Regions from separate parts of the Kitasatospora sp. NPDC088861 genome, predicted to be linked through region 2. Evidence: riboswitches for the same ligand, from Rfam matches in the RefSeq annotation. Region 2 holds a riboswitch; each other region holds the start of a gene.
The links. A riboswitch is a leader RNA that binds a small molecule or an ion and turns the genes downstream of it on or off. The one in region 2 is predicted to bind cyclic di-AMP.

Region 1 (3,948 bases), on a different contig from region 2:
AAGAGCTGTCCACGGACCGTCCACGGGGCGTCCACGGAGCGTTGGCGGGCCGTCCGCCGGGTGTCGACGATCCGGCCCCGCCGGTCGCGTCCGCCGGAGGCGGTGCGGCCCCGACCCACCGGATACGGTCGACGCATGCCAGTGCAGCCCGATCCCGCCGCCCCGCAGCTCTTCACCTGGGAGTTCGCCACCGATCCGTACCCCGCCTACGCCTGGTTGCGCGAGCACGCCCCGGTGCACCGCACGACGCTGCCGAGTGGGGTGGAGGCCTGGCTGGTGACCCGCTACGCGGACGCTCGGCAGGCGCTGGCGGACGGCCGGCTGTCGAAGAACCCGGCACACCACAGCGAGCAGGCGCACCGCACCGGGCGGGTGGGAATTCCGGGGGAACGCCAGGCGGACTTGATGACGCATCTGCTGAACATCGACCCGCCGGACCACACCCGGCTGCGCCGGCTGGTGTCGAAGGCGTTCACGCCGCGCCGGGTGGCGGAGTTCGAGCCGCGGGTGCAGCAGCTCACGGACCGGCTGATCGACGGCTTCGCGCAGCGCGGTTCGGCGGACCTGATCCACGAGTTCGCGTTCCCGCTCCCCATCTACGCGATCTGCGACCTGCTGGGCGTGCCGGCCGAGGACCAGGACGACTTCCGGGACTGGGCCGGGATGATGATCCGGCACGGCGGCGGCCAACGCGGCGGCGTGGGGCGGGCGGTGAAGCGGATGCGGGCGTACCTGCTGGAGCTGATCCACCGCAAGCGGGCGGATCCGGGTGATGACTTGATCTCGGGCCTGATCCGGGCGAGCGACCACGGCGAGCACCTGAACGAGAACGAGGCCGCCGCGATGGCGTTCATCCTCCTGTTCGCGGGGTTCGAGACGACCGTCAACCTGATCGGCAACGGCACGTACGCGCTGCTGCGCAACCCGGAGCAGCGCAGGCTGCTGCAGGAGTCGGTGGTGCGCGGCGAGACGGCGCTGCTGGAGACCGGGATCGAGGAACTCCTGCGCTACGACGGGCCGGTGGAGATGGCGACGTGGCGTTTCGCGACGCGGCCGCTGTCGATCGGCGGGGTGGACATCCCGGTGGGCGATCCGGTGCTGGTGGTGCTGGCCGCGGCGGATCGCGATCCGGCCAGGTTTGCGGACGAGAACACCCTGGACCTGGCCCGCACGGACAATCCGCACCTGGGTTTCGGCCACGGGATCCACTACTGCATCGGCGCCCCGCTGGCCCGCCTGGAGGGGCGGAGCGCACTGGCCACGCTGCTTTCCCGGCTGCCGGACCTGCGGCTCGCGGAAAACCCGGAGAACCTGCGCTGGAGGGGCGGCCTGATCATGCGTGGCCTGCGGGAACTCCCGGTCGAATTCACTCCGGAGACCCGCTCTCCGCACGCGCCGCCGGTCGCGCCGACCGACGCCCCGACACGCTGACGGCATGTCTCCGGCGGTTCGTGGAGCCGGGCCTGAACCCGCATTAATCCGGACATACCGCCGCCGTTGGTAGGCGATTGACCACGCGCCGTAATTTGTGTGTGATATCGGTGATATGAGCTTGTTATTGGTCTGATGATCTGTCTACTCTCCCTGGAGTTCGCAGCTGCGGACCTCGTGCGCGGAACGCCGAATCCTGCCCGCCGCGTCACGGGAAACCGACCAGACCCTGGGCAGGGGCGGGGGAACCAGGTTTGTTGCCGTTCCCCGACGGCTTGGGGTGAAGCCGCCCGAGCGGAATCGTTTCCGCTTTCGGCGGCCGGGCCACCTCCCGGTCCGAACCCGACAGCTCACCTCGCAGGCGTGCGGAGAGGGACCTCTTCATGCTGTTCGTTGGAACCGGCCGCCACCGCCGTCGCACCCAGACCGAGAAGGCCATCGCCGTCGCCGGTGTGGCCGGCGTCGGACTCGCGATGCCGCTCCTCACCGCCACCGGCGCCTCCGCCGCCCCGGCCTCCACCTGGGACGCCGTCGCCCAGTGCGAGAGCGGCGGCAACTGGAGCATCAACACCGGCAACGGCTTCTCCGGCGGCCTGCAGTTCACGCCCAGCACCTGGAAGGCGTACGGCGGCACCTCCTACGCCCCGCAGGCCAACCAGGCCAGCAAGGCGCAGCAGATCTCGGTCGCCGAGAAGGTGCTGGCCTCGCAGGGCCCGGGCGCCTGGCCGGTCTGCTCCCAGAAGGCCGGCCTGAGCAAGGGCGGCGCCCCGGCCTCCGTGGACACCTCCACGGACGCCAAGCCCGCCAAGCAGTCCGCCGCCAAGCCGACCCAGCAGGCGCAGGCCCCGAAGCCTGCCCAGCAGCCGGTCAAGCAGGCCGCCCCGAAGCCGGCCGCCCAGCAGCCCGTCCAGCAGGCCCCGCAGCAGACGCAGCCGCAGACCCAGGGCTTCTCCGGCAAGGCCGGCTGGGACGCCGACGCGAAGGTGTACTGGTACCAGAACAACGGCGCCTGGTACTGGACCAGCCACCAGAGCGTCTACCAGCAGTACGCGGGCCAGCCCGCCGCCCAGCCGCAGTACGCGCCCCGCGCCGCGCAGCCCGCGCAGTCCGCCCCGGCCGCGCAGCCCGCCGCCGCGCAGGGCGGTCACGACTACACCGTCCGGGCCGGCGACACGCTGTCGACGATCGCCGCCGCCCAGGGCGTGTCCGGCGGCTGGCAGTCGGTGTACGACGGCAACCGCGGCACCGTCGGCGGCAACCCCAACCTGATCATGCCCGGCCAGGTGCTGCACCTCGGCTGAGCGGCCCGGGCCCTGAACGGCCCGCGCCCTGCGGGCGAAGGGGGACGGGACCTGTCCCCCTTCGCCCGCATTCCCCCGTATTCGCCCGCTTCGATCGGGCAAGCAGGTGAACTACTGGTGGGTAGCCGGGCCACACGCTGAGACGGGACCGAGGCCAGCGCGGCCCCGGGGGCCGGGGCGGTTAGGCTCTGGTCGTAACGACTCCGCAATCGTCCCGCCGGCAGCACCCAACGTCAGCCGGACCCTGCTTCCGCAAGGAGATGCCTCGTGCCGTCCATCGATGTCGTCGTAGCCCGTGAGATCCTCGACTCGCGTGGCAACCCCACGGTCGAGGTCGAGGTCGGCCTCGACGACGGCAGCACCGGCCGTGCCGCTGTCCCGTCGGGTGCCTCCACCGGCGCCTTCGAGGCGCTCGAGCTGCGCGACGGTGACAAGAACCGCTACTTCGGCAAGGGCGTGGAGAAGGCCGTCCTGGCCGTCATCGAGCAGATCGGCCCGGAGCTGGTCGGCTACGACGCCACCGAGCAGCGCCTGATCGACCAGGCCATGCTCGACCTGGACGCCACCCCGGACAAGTCCTCGCTCGGCGCCAACGCGATCCTGGGCGTCTCGCTGGCCGTGGCGCACGCCGCCTCCGAGGCCAGCGACCTGCCGCTGTTCCGCTACCTGGGCGGCCCGAACGCGCACGTGCTGCCCGTTCCGATGATGAACATCCTCAACGGCGGTTCGCACGCGGACTCCAACGTCGACATCCAGGAGTTCATGATCGCCCCGATCGGCGCGGAGTCCTTCTCCGAGGCCGTCCGCTGGGGCGTCGAGGTCTACCACACCCTCAAGGGCGTGCTGAAGGAGCGCGGCCTGTCCACCGGCCTCGGCGACGAGGGCGGCTTCGCGCCGAACCTGGACAGCAACCGCGAGGCCCTGGACCTCATCACCGAGGCCATCCAGAAGGCCGGCTACGTGCCCGGCCGTGACATCGCGCTCGCCCTGGACGTCGCCGCGTCCGAGTTCTACGAGGACGGCGCCTACCAGTTCGAGGGCAAGGCCATCTCCGCCGCCGAGCTCATCGAGTACTACGCCGAGCTGGTCGACGCCTACCCGCTGGTCTCCATCGAGGACCCGCTGGACGAGTCGGACTGGGACGGCTGGAAGGCCATGACCGTCAAGCTGGGCGACAAGGTCCAGCTGGTCGGCGACGACCTGTTCGTCACCAACC
Region 2 (3,948 bases):
CCCTGCTGGAGCTGGGCGAGGGCAGGATGCACGACGGCTGGCCCGAACTGACCTCGAACGCGGTGGAGCACCTGCTGTACGAGCGGCTCTACCTGTACGTCCAACCCGAACCGGAGGCGGACCCGCTGGCGTACGGCGCCGCCGTCCGGCTGCTGACCGACCACCAGCGGGCCGCCAAGCGGCTCAACGCCAAGCGCCAGGAGCGGCTGCACGCCGAGGCCGAGTGGCAGGGCGAGGTCGCGGCCGGGCTGCTGCGCCGCGCCGACCTGGTGACCTGGCCCCGGCTGTACGCGCTGCTGCTGCACGCGTACGGGGCGGACGTCGCGGATCCGGAGGCGGTGCGGGAGTGGCTGACCGGCTTCCGGGAGCTGGCGCAGGAGGAGCGGCTGGCCGTGTTCGCCGCACTGGCGCAGACCGGCTGGCTGGACGAGGTGGACGAGCAGGGCTGGAGCCCGACCCGGGTGATCTCGGTCGGCATGGCCACCGACGGCGCGCGCCGGCTGCTGGAGCAGGGCCTGATGCGGCGCAGCTACCGCAACCTGGCCGAGCTGACCGCGCTGGGCCGGCCGATGCCGGACGAACTGGCCGGGGACTTCGGGGCGTTCGAGGAGGCGGCGGTGGAGGCCGCGCTCGACCTGTACGGGGAGTGGACGGTGCCCGGGCTGCCGCGACTGCTGGTGGAGGAGTTCCCGGACCTCGCGCCGGAGCCGGGGCAGGAGGAGATCGACGCGTACCTGGCCGGGCTGGCGCAGGAGGAGTTCGACGCCCGCCTGGAGGGGCTGGCGGGGCCGGCGCAGGAGGAGTTCGACGCGCACCCGGCGGAGCCGGCAGACCCGGCGCAGGAGTGACGCGGCGAAGCCCCGGCCGCGGTGCCTTCTGGTTCCGGCGGCCGGGGCTTCGCGGGTGCGTCAGGGGTTGAGGCCGCGCTTCTGGTTCCGGCGGCCGGGGCTTCGCGGGTGCGTCAGGGGTTGAGGCCGCGCTGCTGGAACCAGGTCTCCGGGTCGACGGGGGCGCCGCCACCGGGGCGGACCTCCACGTGCAGGTGCGCGCCGGTGACGTTGCCGGTGGCGCCGACCTTGCCGATCTGCTGGCCGGAGCCGACCTTGCCGGAGCCCTTGATGATCGAGGAGAGGTGGCAGTACCAGATCTCGGTGCCGTCGGGCAGGGTCTCGACGATCCGGTAGCCGTACGAGCCGGACCAGCCGGCCGAGGTGATGGTGCCCTGGCCGACCGCGTAGACGGGGGTCCCGGTGTCCGCGGCGAAGTCCAGGCCGGTGTGCAGGTGGGCCCAGTAGCGGGCGCTCTGGCCGTAGTGGGCGGTGAGGTGGTAGTCGCGCACCGGCAGGGTGAGGGCGGCGGCCTTGGCCCGCTCGGCCTCCTCGGCGGCCCGCTTGGCCTCGGCCTCCTTCGCGGCGGCCTTGGCCTCCGCCTCCTTCGCGGCCTGGACGCGGGCGTCCTCCTCGGCGGCGGTGCGCTGGCTGTCGGCCTGCAGCTGGATGCGGGCGGCGAGCGCGAGGCCGGGGTCGGCGGAGAGGGCGACCGGGGTCTCGTCCGGGGTCTCGATGGCGGGGGCGGCGGCCGGGGTGGCGGAGGCGAAGCCGGTGGCGCCCAGGGTGGCGGCGACGGCGGTGACGCCGAGCAGCGGGGAGGCCCCACGGACCTGACGCGGCATCCGGTGCCGGTTGGTCTCGGCCTCCGGGCCCGCGTACTCGGGGCCGTCCGGGCCGGGGTGGTCGAGGAGCCGGGTACCTGCTGCGAGGCCGGCCGGGTGTGCCGGAGTGTGCGTCGACGCCACGGAGGCGCGCTCCTTTCCTTCCTTCGCGCCTACCGGGTTAGCTGACGGGTTCGGAGCAGGAAGGTCTCCTACGGCCGGGCCGGAGCCCCGCCGATTCACCCCAAGGAACGTGGTTCCCCGGCTCCCTGACCTGCCCGGAGGCCGGTCGGCGGGATTAGGCGACGGCGCACGGTGCCGTCTGGGTACGGCGTTGACGACCGCGCTGCGTTATCAAACGTTAATCCTAGGAGGCCCTGATTCCAAGCCGTTCGCCCGGGACGACCGGAGACAGGCGGGGCACTCCGGGGCACGACGGGCGTTTTGTTCCCCTTGGACACCCCTGCACCCCCTTGAGCACCGTTGACGCCACCTCACGTGATCGGACGTCAACGAACGACCCTTCATCCGCGCACCCCCCGCCGGCCTCCCCCGCTCCGCAGGGCGCGAGGGCTTGACGGCTAAGGCTATTAGCCTTAGCTTTATGGCTATCGGCGGCAGCACCGAAGCCCCGCACCGGCAACCCTCCGGAGGCCCACCATGAACGCCACCAGCGCCCCCACCACCCAGTACCTCGACGTCACCGGCGGCCGCCTCGCCTACGACGACACCCGACAGGGCGACGGCGCCCCCGTCGTGCTGCTCCCCGGAATGCTCGACACCCGCGCCGCCTACCGGCACCTCCGCCCGCTGCTGGCCGCCGCCGGCCGCCGGGTCATCACCATGGACCTGCGCGGCTTCGGGGAATCCTCGATCATCTGGGACGACTACTCCCCCGCCGCCATCGCCACCGACGTCCTCGCCCTGCTCGACCACCTCGGCATCGACCGCGCCGTCCTGGTCGGCAACTCCTACACCGGCGCGACGGTCGTCAAGGCCGCCGGCGACGCCCCCGAGCGGGTCGCCGGCATCGCCCTGATCGACGCCTTCATCGAGAACCCCCCGCCCGGCGCCCTCATGCGCGGCGCCCTCCGCGTCATGGGCTTCCTGACCGTCCACTCGCCCGCCTTCTGGGGCCTCTACCACCGCAAGCTGGCCTACCCGGGCGCCAAGCCCGCCGACTTCGACCCGTACGTGGCCGGACTCGTCGCCGCCATGCGCACCCCCGGCCGCAAGACCGCCACCCGCGGACACGTCAGCGGGGACTCCGCGCCCGTCGGCTGGACCGCGGCCGTGCGCTGCCCCTCGCTCGTCATCATGGGCAGCAAGGACCCCGACTTCCCCGAGCCGGAAGCCGTCGCCGACCGGCAGGCCATCGCGCTCAACGCGCGGAAGGTCATGATCGACGGATCCGGGCACTACCCGATGGCCGACAACCCGCAGGCCACCGCCGACGCCCTGCTGCCCTTCCTCGCCGAACTCGCCTGAGCCCCGCCCGCCCACGTCAGCCCCGCCACGCCACGCCACGCCACGTACGCCTTCCACCGACGGAGAGCCCACACCATGCCCCGAGTAGGACTCACCCCCGAGCAGGTCGTCGACCACGCCATCGCCCTCATCGACGAGCAGGGCGCCGACGCCCTCACCCTGGCCGCCGTCGCCGCCCGGGCCGGGGTCGCCACCCCGTCGCTGTACAAGCACGTCAGCGGCGGCCTCGCCGAACTGCGGCGGCTCATCGCCGTCCGGGTCACCGAGGAACTCGCCGACCGGCTCGCCGAGGCCGCCGTCGGCCGCAGCGGCGACGACGCCGTCGACACCGTCCTGCGCGCCTACCACGCGTACGCCACCGAGTACCCGCACCGCTACAACGCCCTCCCGCAGGCCCCGCAGCCGGACGACGACCTCACCCGCGCGGCCGGACGGCTCGTCGGGGTGATCATCGCCGTCCTGCGGGAGTACGGCCTCGACGGCGCGGAGGCGATCCACGCCGCCCGCACCGTCCGCTCCGTCGCCCACGGCTTCGCCTCCCTCTCCATCGGCGGCGGCTTCCAGCTCGCCGAAGACCTGGCCACCACCCAGAGCCGCCTCATCACCCTCCTCACCACCGGGCTCCGCACCTGGCCCACCCCCTGAGACGCCGACCACCGCACCGGCCGCGGCACGACCCACCCGGTCTCCCACGACGACGGAACGGCCGGCGCACCGGGTGAGGCGTGCGCGAGAAGTCGGACCCGCCGACTTCCCGTGCGGCGGGCAGGCAGCGGGCCTGGGGGTGGTAGGGCCGGACGGGTTAGTGT
Region 3 (3,948 bases), on a different contig from region 2:
TCGGAGGCGGGCGGGGCCGTGCCGAGGTCCAGCCGGTCGGTGCCCCGGGTGGCGCGCTGCTCGGCCTCCCGGGCGTCCTGGGCGGCCATCCGGGCCCGCTCGGCGACGCCCAGGCTGTTGAGGAGCCGCTGGGCCTCGGTGAGCCGCTGCTGGATCTGCTGCTTGCTGTCGGCGAGCGAGCGGCGGGCCTGGTCGAGTTCGGCGAGCTTGCCGGCGGTCTCGGTGCGGCGCTGGTCGAGCCGGCGCTGGCGGGTGGCCAGTTCGTGCAGGGTCTCCTGCTGCCGCTCGGCGGCCTGGTCGAGGGTGCGGGCCCGGGACAGGTAGCCCTCCGGGTCGGTGGAGAGCATCAGCTGGACGGTCTGGGCCATGCCGCCGCCGCGGTACTCGGCGCCGGCCACGGTGGCGAGGTCGCCGCGCAACTGGTTGAGCTGGTCCTGGGCGACGGCGATCTCGCCCTGGAGGACGGTCGTCTCGCCCTGGAGCCGCTGCTGCGCCTCCTGGGCGGCGTTGTACTTCTCGGACGCCTGCTCGGCCTCGCCGTAGAGCTGCTCCACCTGCGCCTTGACGTCCTTGCGGGTGGGCGTGTCCGGCGCGGCGGGGGCGGCCTGGGCGCTGCCGCCCGTCGTCACACCCAGGGCGGTGGCGGCGGCCGCGGTCAGCACCAGCGCACGGGCGAGCAGTTGGGAACGACGGTGCACGGGCATGGCGGCAGCGGCTCCGATCCGGCGGTGGGGCCCCGCCGCCGCCCCAACGCGGGCGGCCCTGGAAGCGGAGTCCGGTGGCAGACGTTAGCGAGTCCGGGCAACCGAGTCCAAACCCCTGCCAACCCGAATATTTGACCCGCAATCGGACATCAGTCCGAGACGCCGGAAAAGCCGCAGGCCCGGCCTTCCGTGGTGGAAGGCCGGGCCTGGGAGGGCCTGAGCGGGGATCAGACCCGCACGATGGAGGTCAGCGGCATGTTGCCGACGGCCTCGTAGCGGACCGACGCGCCCGGCTTGGGCGCGTGCAGCACCTGGCCGTTGCCCGCGTAGATGCCGACGTGGTGGGCGTCCCCGTAGAAGATCAGCAGGTCGCCGGGCTGGGCCTGGGAGAGGTCGGTGCCGATCCGGGTACCGGCGTGGGCCTGCTCCTGCGAGGTGCGCGGCAGCGAGACGTCGACCTGGTTGAACGCCCAGACCATCAGGCCCGAGCAGTCGAAGGAGCCGGGGCCGGAGGCGCCGTAGACGTACGGGCTGCCGATCTTGGAGGCGGCGATGGACAGCGCCGCGGCGCCGCGCGAGCTGCCGGCGCTCGGCTTGGTGACCGGCGCGGCGGGGGCCTGCGACGCGCTCAGGTCGGTGCGGCTGTTGTCGCGGGAGGAGCGGTCGGCGGCCTGCTGGGCCGCCGCCTGCTGCTGGGCGGCCTTCGCCGCGGCGTCGGCCTTCGCCTTGGCGTCGGCGGCGGCCTTCTCCTCGGCCGCGCGGATCGCCTGGCGCTCCTGCTCGGACAGGGTGTTGAAGAGGTCCTGCGCGGCCTTGAGCTTGCCCTGGACCTCGTCCTTGGCGCTCTTCAGCTGCTGGGTGGTGGTCTCCATCTCGGCGAGCTTGCCCTGGGCCTCGGAGCGCACCTGGTCGAGCTTGCGCTGCTCGTCCTGGAGCTGCTTGAGCTGGCCCTTCTGGGTGCCGCCGGCCTGGTTCAGCGTGTCGGCCTGGCTCAGGAAGGTGTCCGGGCTGGCGGAGAACATCAGCTGGACGGTCTGGGATATGCCGCCGTTGCGGTACTGCTCGCCGGCGATCTCGGCCAGGCCGCCCTGGAGGTCGGTCACCTGTCCCTGCTGCCGCGCCACCTGGTCCTGCAGGTCGGTGACCTGCTTCTGCAGCTGCTGCTGCTTCTCCTGGGCGGCGTTGAGCTTCTCGGTCGCGACCTCGGCCTGGTCGTTGAGCTGGTCGACCTGCTCCTTGACCTGGTCCTTGGTCGGCTGCGGGTCGGCGTGGGCGCCGGACTGCGCGGACAGCGCGACGGCCGCCGCGGCGAAGCCGGTCAGGATCGAGACCCGGGTGCGACTGGCGGGCTTGGGACGACGATGGGACGCCACGAAGGCGGACTCCTTCTTCCTACGCCGTCTACCGGGTGAGCTGACGGGTTCGGGCCGGAAGCGTGCCCTACGACGCCTCACGGCCGTTCCACCGGCCGACCTGGCGCCGATTCACCCCGGAGGAACGTGGTTCCCCGGCTCCGTTCGACAGCACCCCCGACTGCTGGGCTCCCCGTCGGGCAGGCACTGGGCCCGCCCCGCTGCGTCACGAACTCGACGGAAACCACCGCCGCCACCCTGGCTGGGCGATCGGGAGTGCGGTGGTTCGGGGCACGACCCTAGTAACTGAACCGTGATCCGTTCAAATCCTTGTCAGAAAAAAGACGGAAGAAGACCAAAGTTCTTTTGTGAATATGACACATAGTGATCACCGCCGTACGTAAAGCTGATCACTCTTCATCGGGGAGTCACGCTGCGGACAAAACCCGAACGCCACCCCCGGTCCGAGGGTGGCGTGGATCACAGGCCCGGACGGGCCCTTCGGGCGTGTCGGGACGTCAGACCCGGCGGATCGTGTTGATCTGCATCGCGTCGACCTTCATCACCTTCACCACGTCACCGGTGTGCGGCGCGTGCACCACCATGCCGTTGCCGATGTACATCCCGACGTGGTGCCGGTCGGGGCCGTAGATGACCAGGTCGCCCGGCTGGGCCTGGTCCAGCGAGACCCTGGTGCCGACGTTGCCCTGCTCCTGCGAGGTGCGCGGCAGCGAGACGCCGGCCTGGCCGTACGCCCAGACCATCAGGCCCGAGCAGTCGAAGGTGGTCGAGCCGGTGGCGCCCCACACGTACGGCGAGCCCTGCTTGCTCATCGCCTTGGCCACGGCCACGCCCGCGTAGCCGCCGGCCTGCGGGAGGCTGCCGAGGTCGGCACGGTCGCTGCCGCGCGAGGCGCGGTCGTCCTGCTGCTGCTGGGCCCGCAGCGCGGCGCGGTCGGAGGCGCTGAGCGAGTTCAGCAGGTCCTGCGCGGCCTTCAGCTTCTGGTTGACGTCCGTCTTGGCCTGGTTCAGGTCCTTGGTGGTGGAGTCGAGCGAGGCCAGGACGGCGGCGGCCTCGGACTTCTCCTGGTCCAGCCGGCGCTGCTGGTCCAGCAGTCCCTTGAGCGCCTCCGACTCGCTGGCGCTGGCCTGCTGGGCGCTGGACGCCTTCTCCAGGTAGCCCGACGGGTCCGAGGAGAGCATCAGCTGGACGGACGGGTCGATGCCGCCGGTGCGGTACTGCTCGCCCGCCACGCCGGCCAGGCCGGTCTGGAGCTGGGTCATCTCGTCCTGGCTGCGGGCCACCTTGTCCTGCAGCTGGTCGGACTGCTTGCGGAGCTGGTCGGCCCGCTCCTTGGCGCCGTTGTACTTCTCCGCCGCCTGCTCCTGGTCCTGCTGGAGCTGGTCGATCTGCGCCTTGACGTCGGTCTTGCTCGGCTGGGGCGCGGCGTGCGCGGCGACCTGCGCGGAGAGGGCGACCGCGGTCGCCGCGGCAGCGGTGAGCACGGAGACCCGGGCGCGGCTCGGCTGCTTGGGACGGCGGTGGGAGGCCAAGGGAATTGCTCCTTCTTCCATCGGCCTCACCCGATCAGGTGAGAATCCGGAAAATAGGTTTGACGCCACACCCTAGGGAAGATCCACGGGTTTTGCCACTCCCCCGAAGGCGTGAACTCCACTTCCCCCGCAGGCTTCACTGGATGTGCACACCGCCGCAAACCGGGCGCTGACCAGGCCTCATCCCGCCGCGGCAGCCGTCAGGGCCGCGCCAGCCGGTTCAGCAGCAGAACGGAAGCCACGGGGCGCGCGCCGGCCTTCCGCACGCCCTCCGCGACCTCCCGGTCGGTGGACACCACCACCACCGGACGACCCTGCGGCTCGGCCCGCACCAGACGG

Region 1: another riboswitch for cyclic di-AMP. It lies ahead of ACIP37_RS36315 (transglycosylase family protein); the one in region 2 lies ahead of ACIP37_RS03770 (M23 family metallopeptidase).
Region 3: another riboswitch for cyclic di-AMP. It lies ahead of ACIP37_RS08805 (NlpC/P60 family protein); the one in region 2 lies ahead of ACIP37_RS03770 (M23 family metallopeptidase).

Annotation. Positions count from the first base shown of each region.
Region 1 covers NZ_JBIVJF010000046.1:7,346-11,293, reverse strand. Annotated here, with positions in the region: gene ACIP37_RS36320 (cytochrome P450) at 136-1,431, shown strand; cyclic di-AMP (ydaO/yuaA leader) riboswitch at 1,642-1,809, shown strand; gene ACIP37_RS36315 (transglycosylase family protein) at 1,815-2,732, shown strand; gene eno (phosphopyruvate hydratase) at 3,000-3,948, shown strand, end outside.
Region 2 covers NZ_JBIVJF010000001.1:844,888-848,835, reverse strand. Annotated here, with positions in the region: gene ACIP37_RS03775 (hypothetical protein) at 1-848, shown strand, start outside; gene ACIP37_RS03770 (M23 family metallopeptidase) at 962-1,795, opposite strand; cyclic di-AMP (ydaO/yuaA leader) riboswitch at 1,808-1,966, opposite strand; gene ACIP37_RS03765 (alpha/beta fold hydrolase) at 2,312-3,139, shown strand; gene ACIP37_RS03760 (TetR-like C-terminal domain-containing protein) at 3,215-3,784, shown strand.
Region 3 covers NZ_JBIVJF010000003.1:456,677-460,624, reverse strand. Annotated here, with positions in the region: gene ACIP37_RS08810 (NlpC/P60 family protein) at 1-704, opposite strand, end outside; gene ACIP37_RS08805 (NlpC/P60 family protein) at 932-2,077, opposite strand; cyclic di-AMP (ydaO/yuaA leader) riboswitch at 2,088-2,237, opposite strand; gene ACIP37_RS08800 (NlpC/P60 family protein) at 2,575-3,609, opposite strand; gene ACIP37_RS08795 (NYN domain-containing protein) at 3,810-3,948, opposite strand, start outside.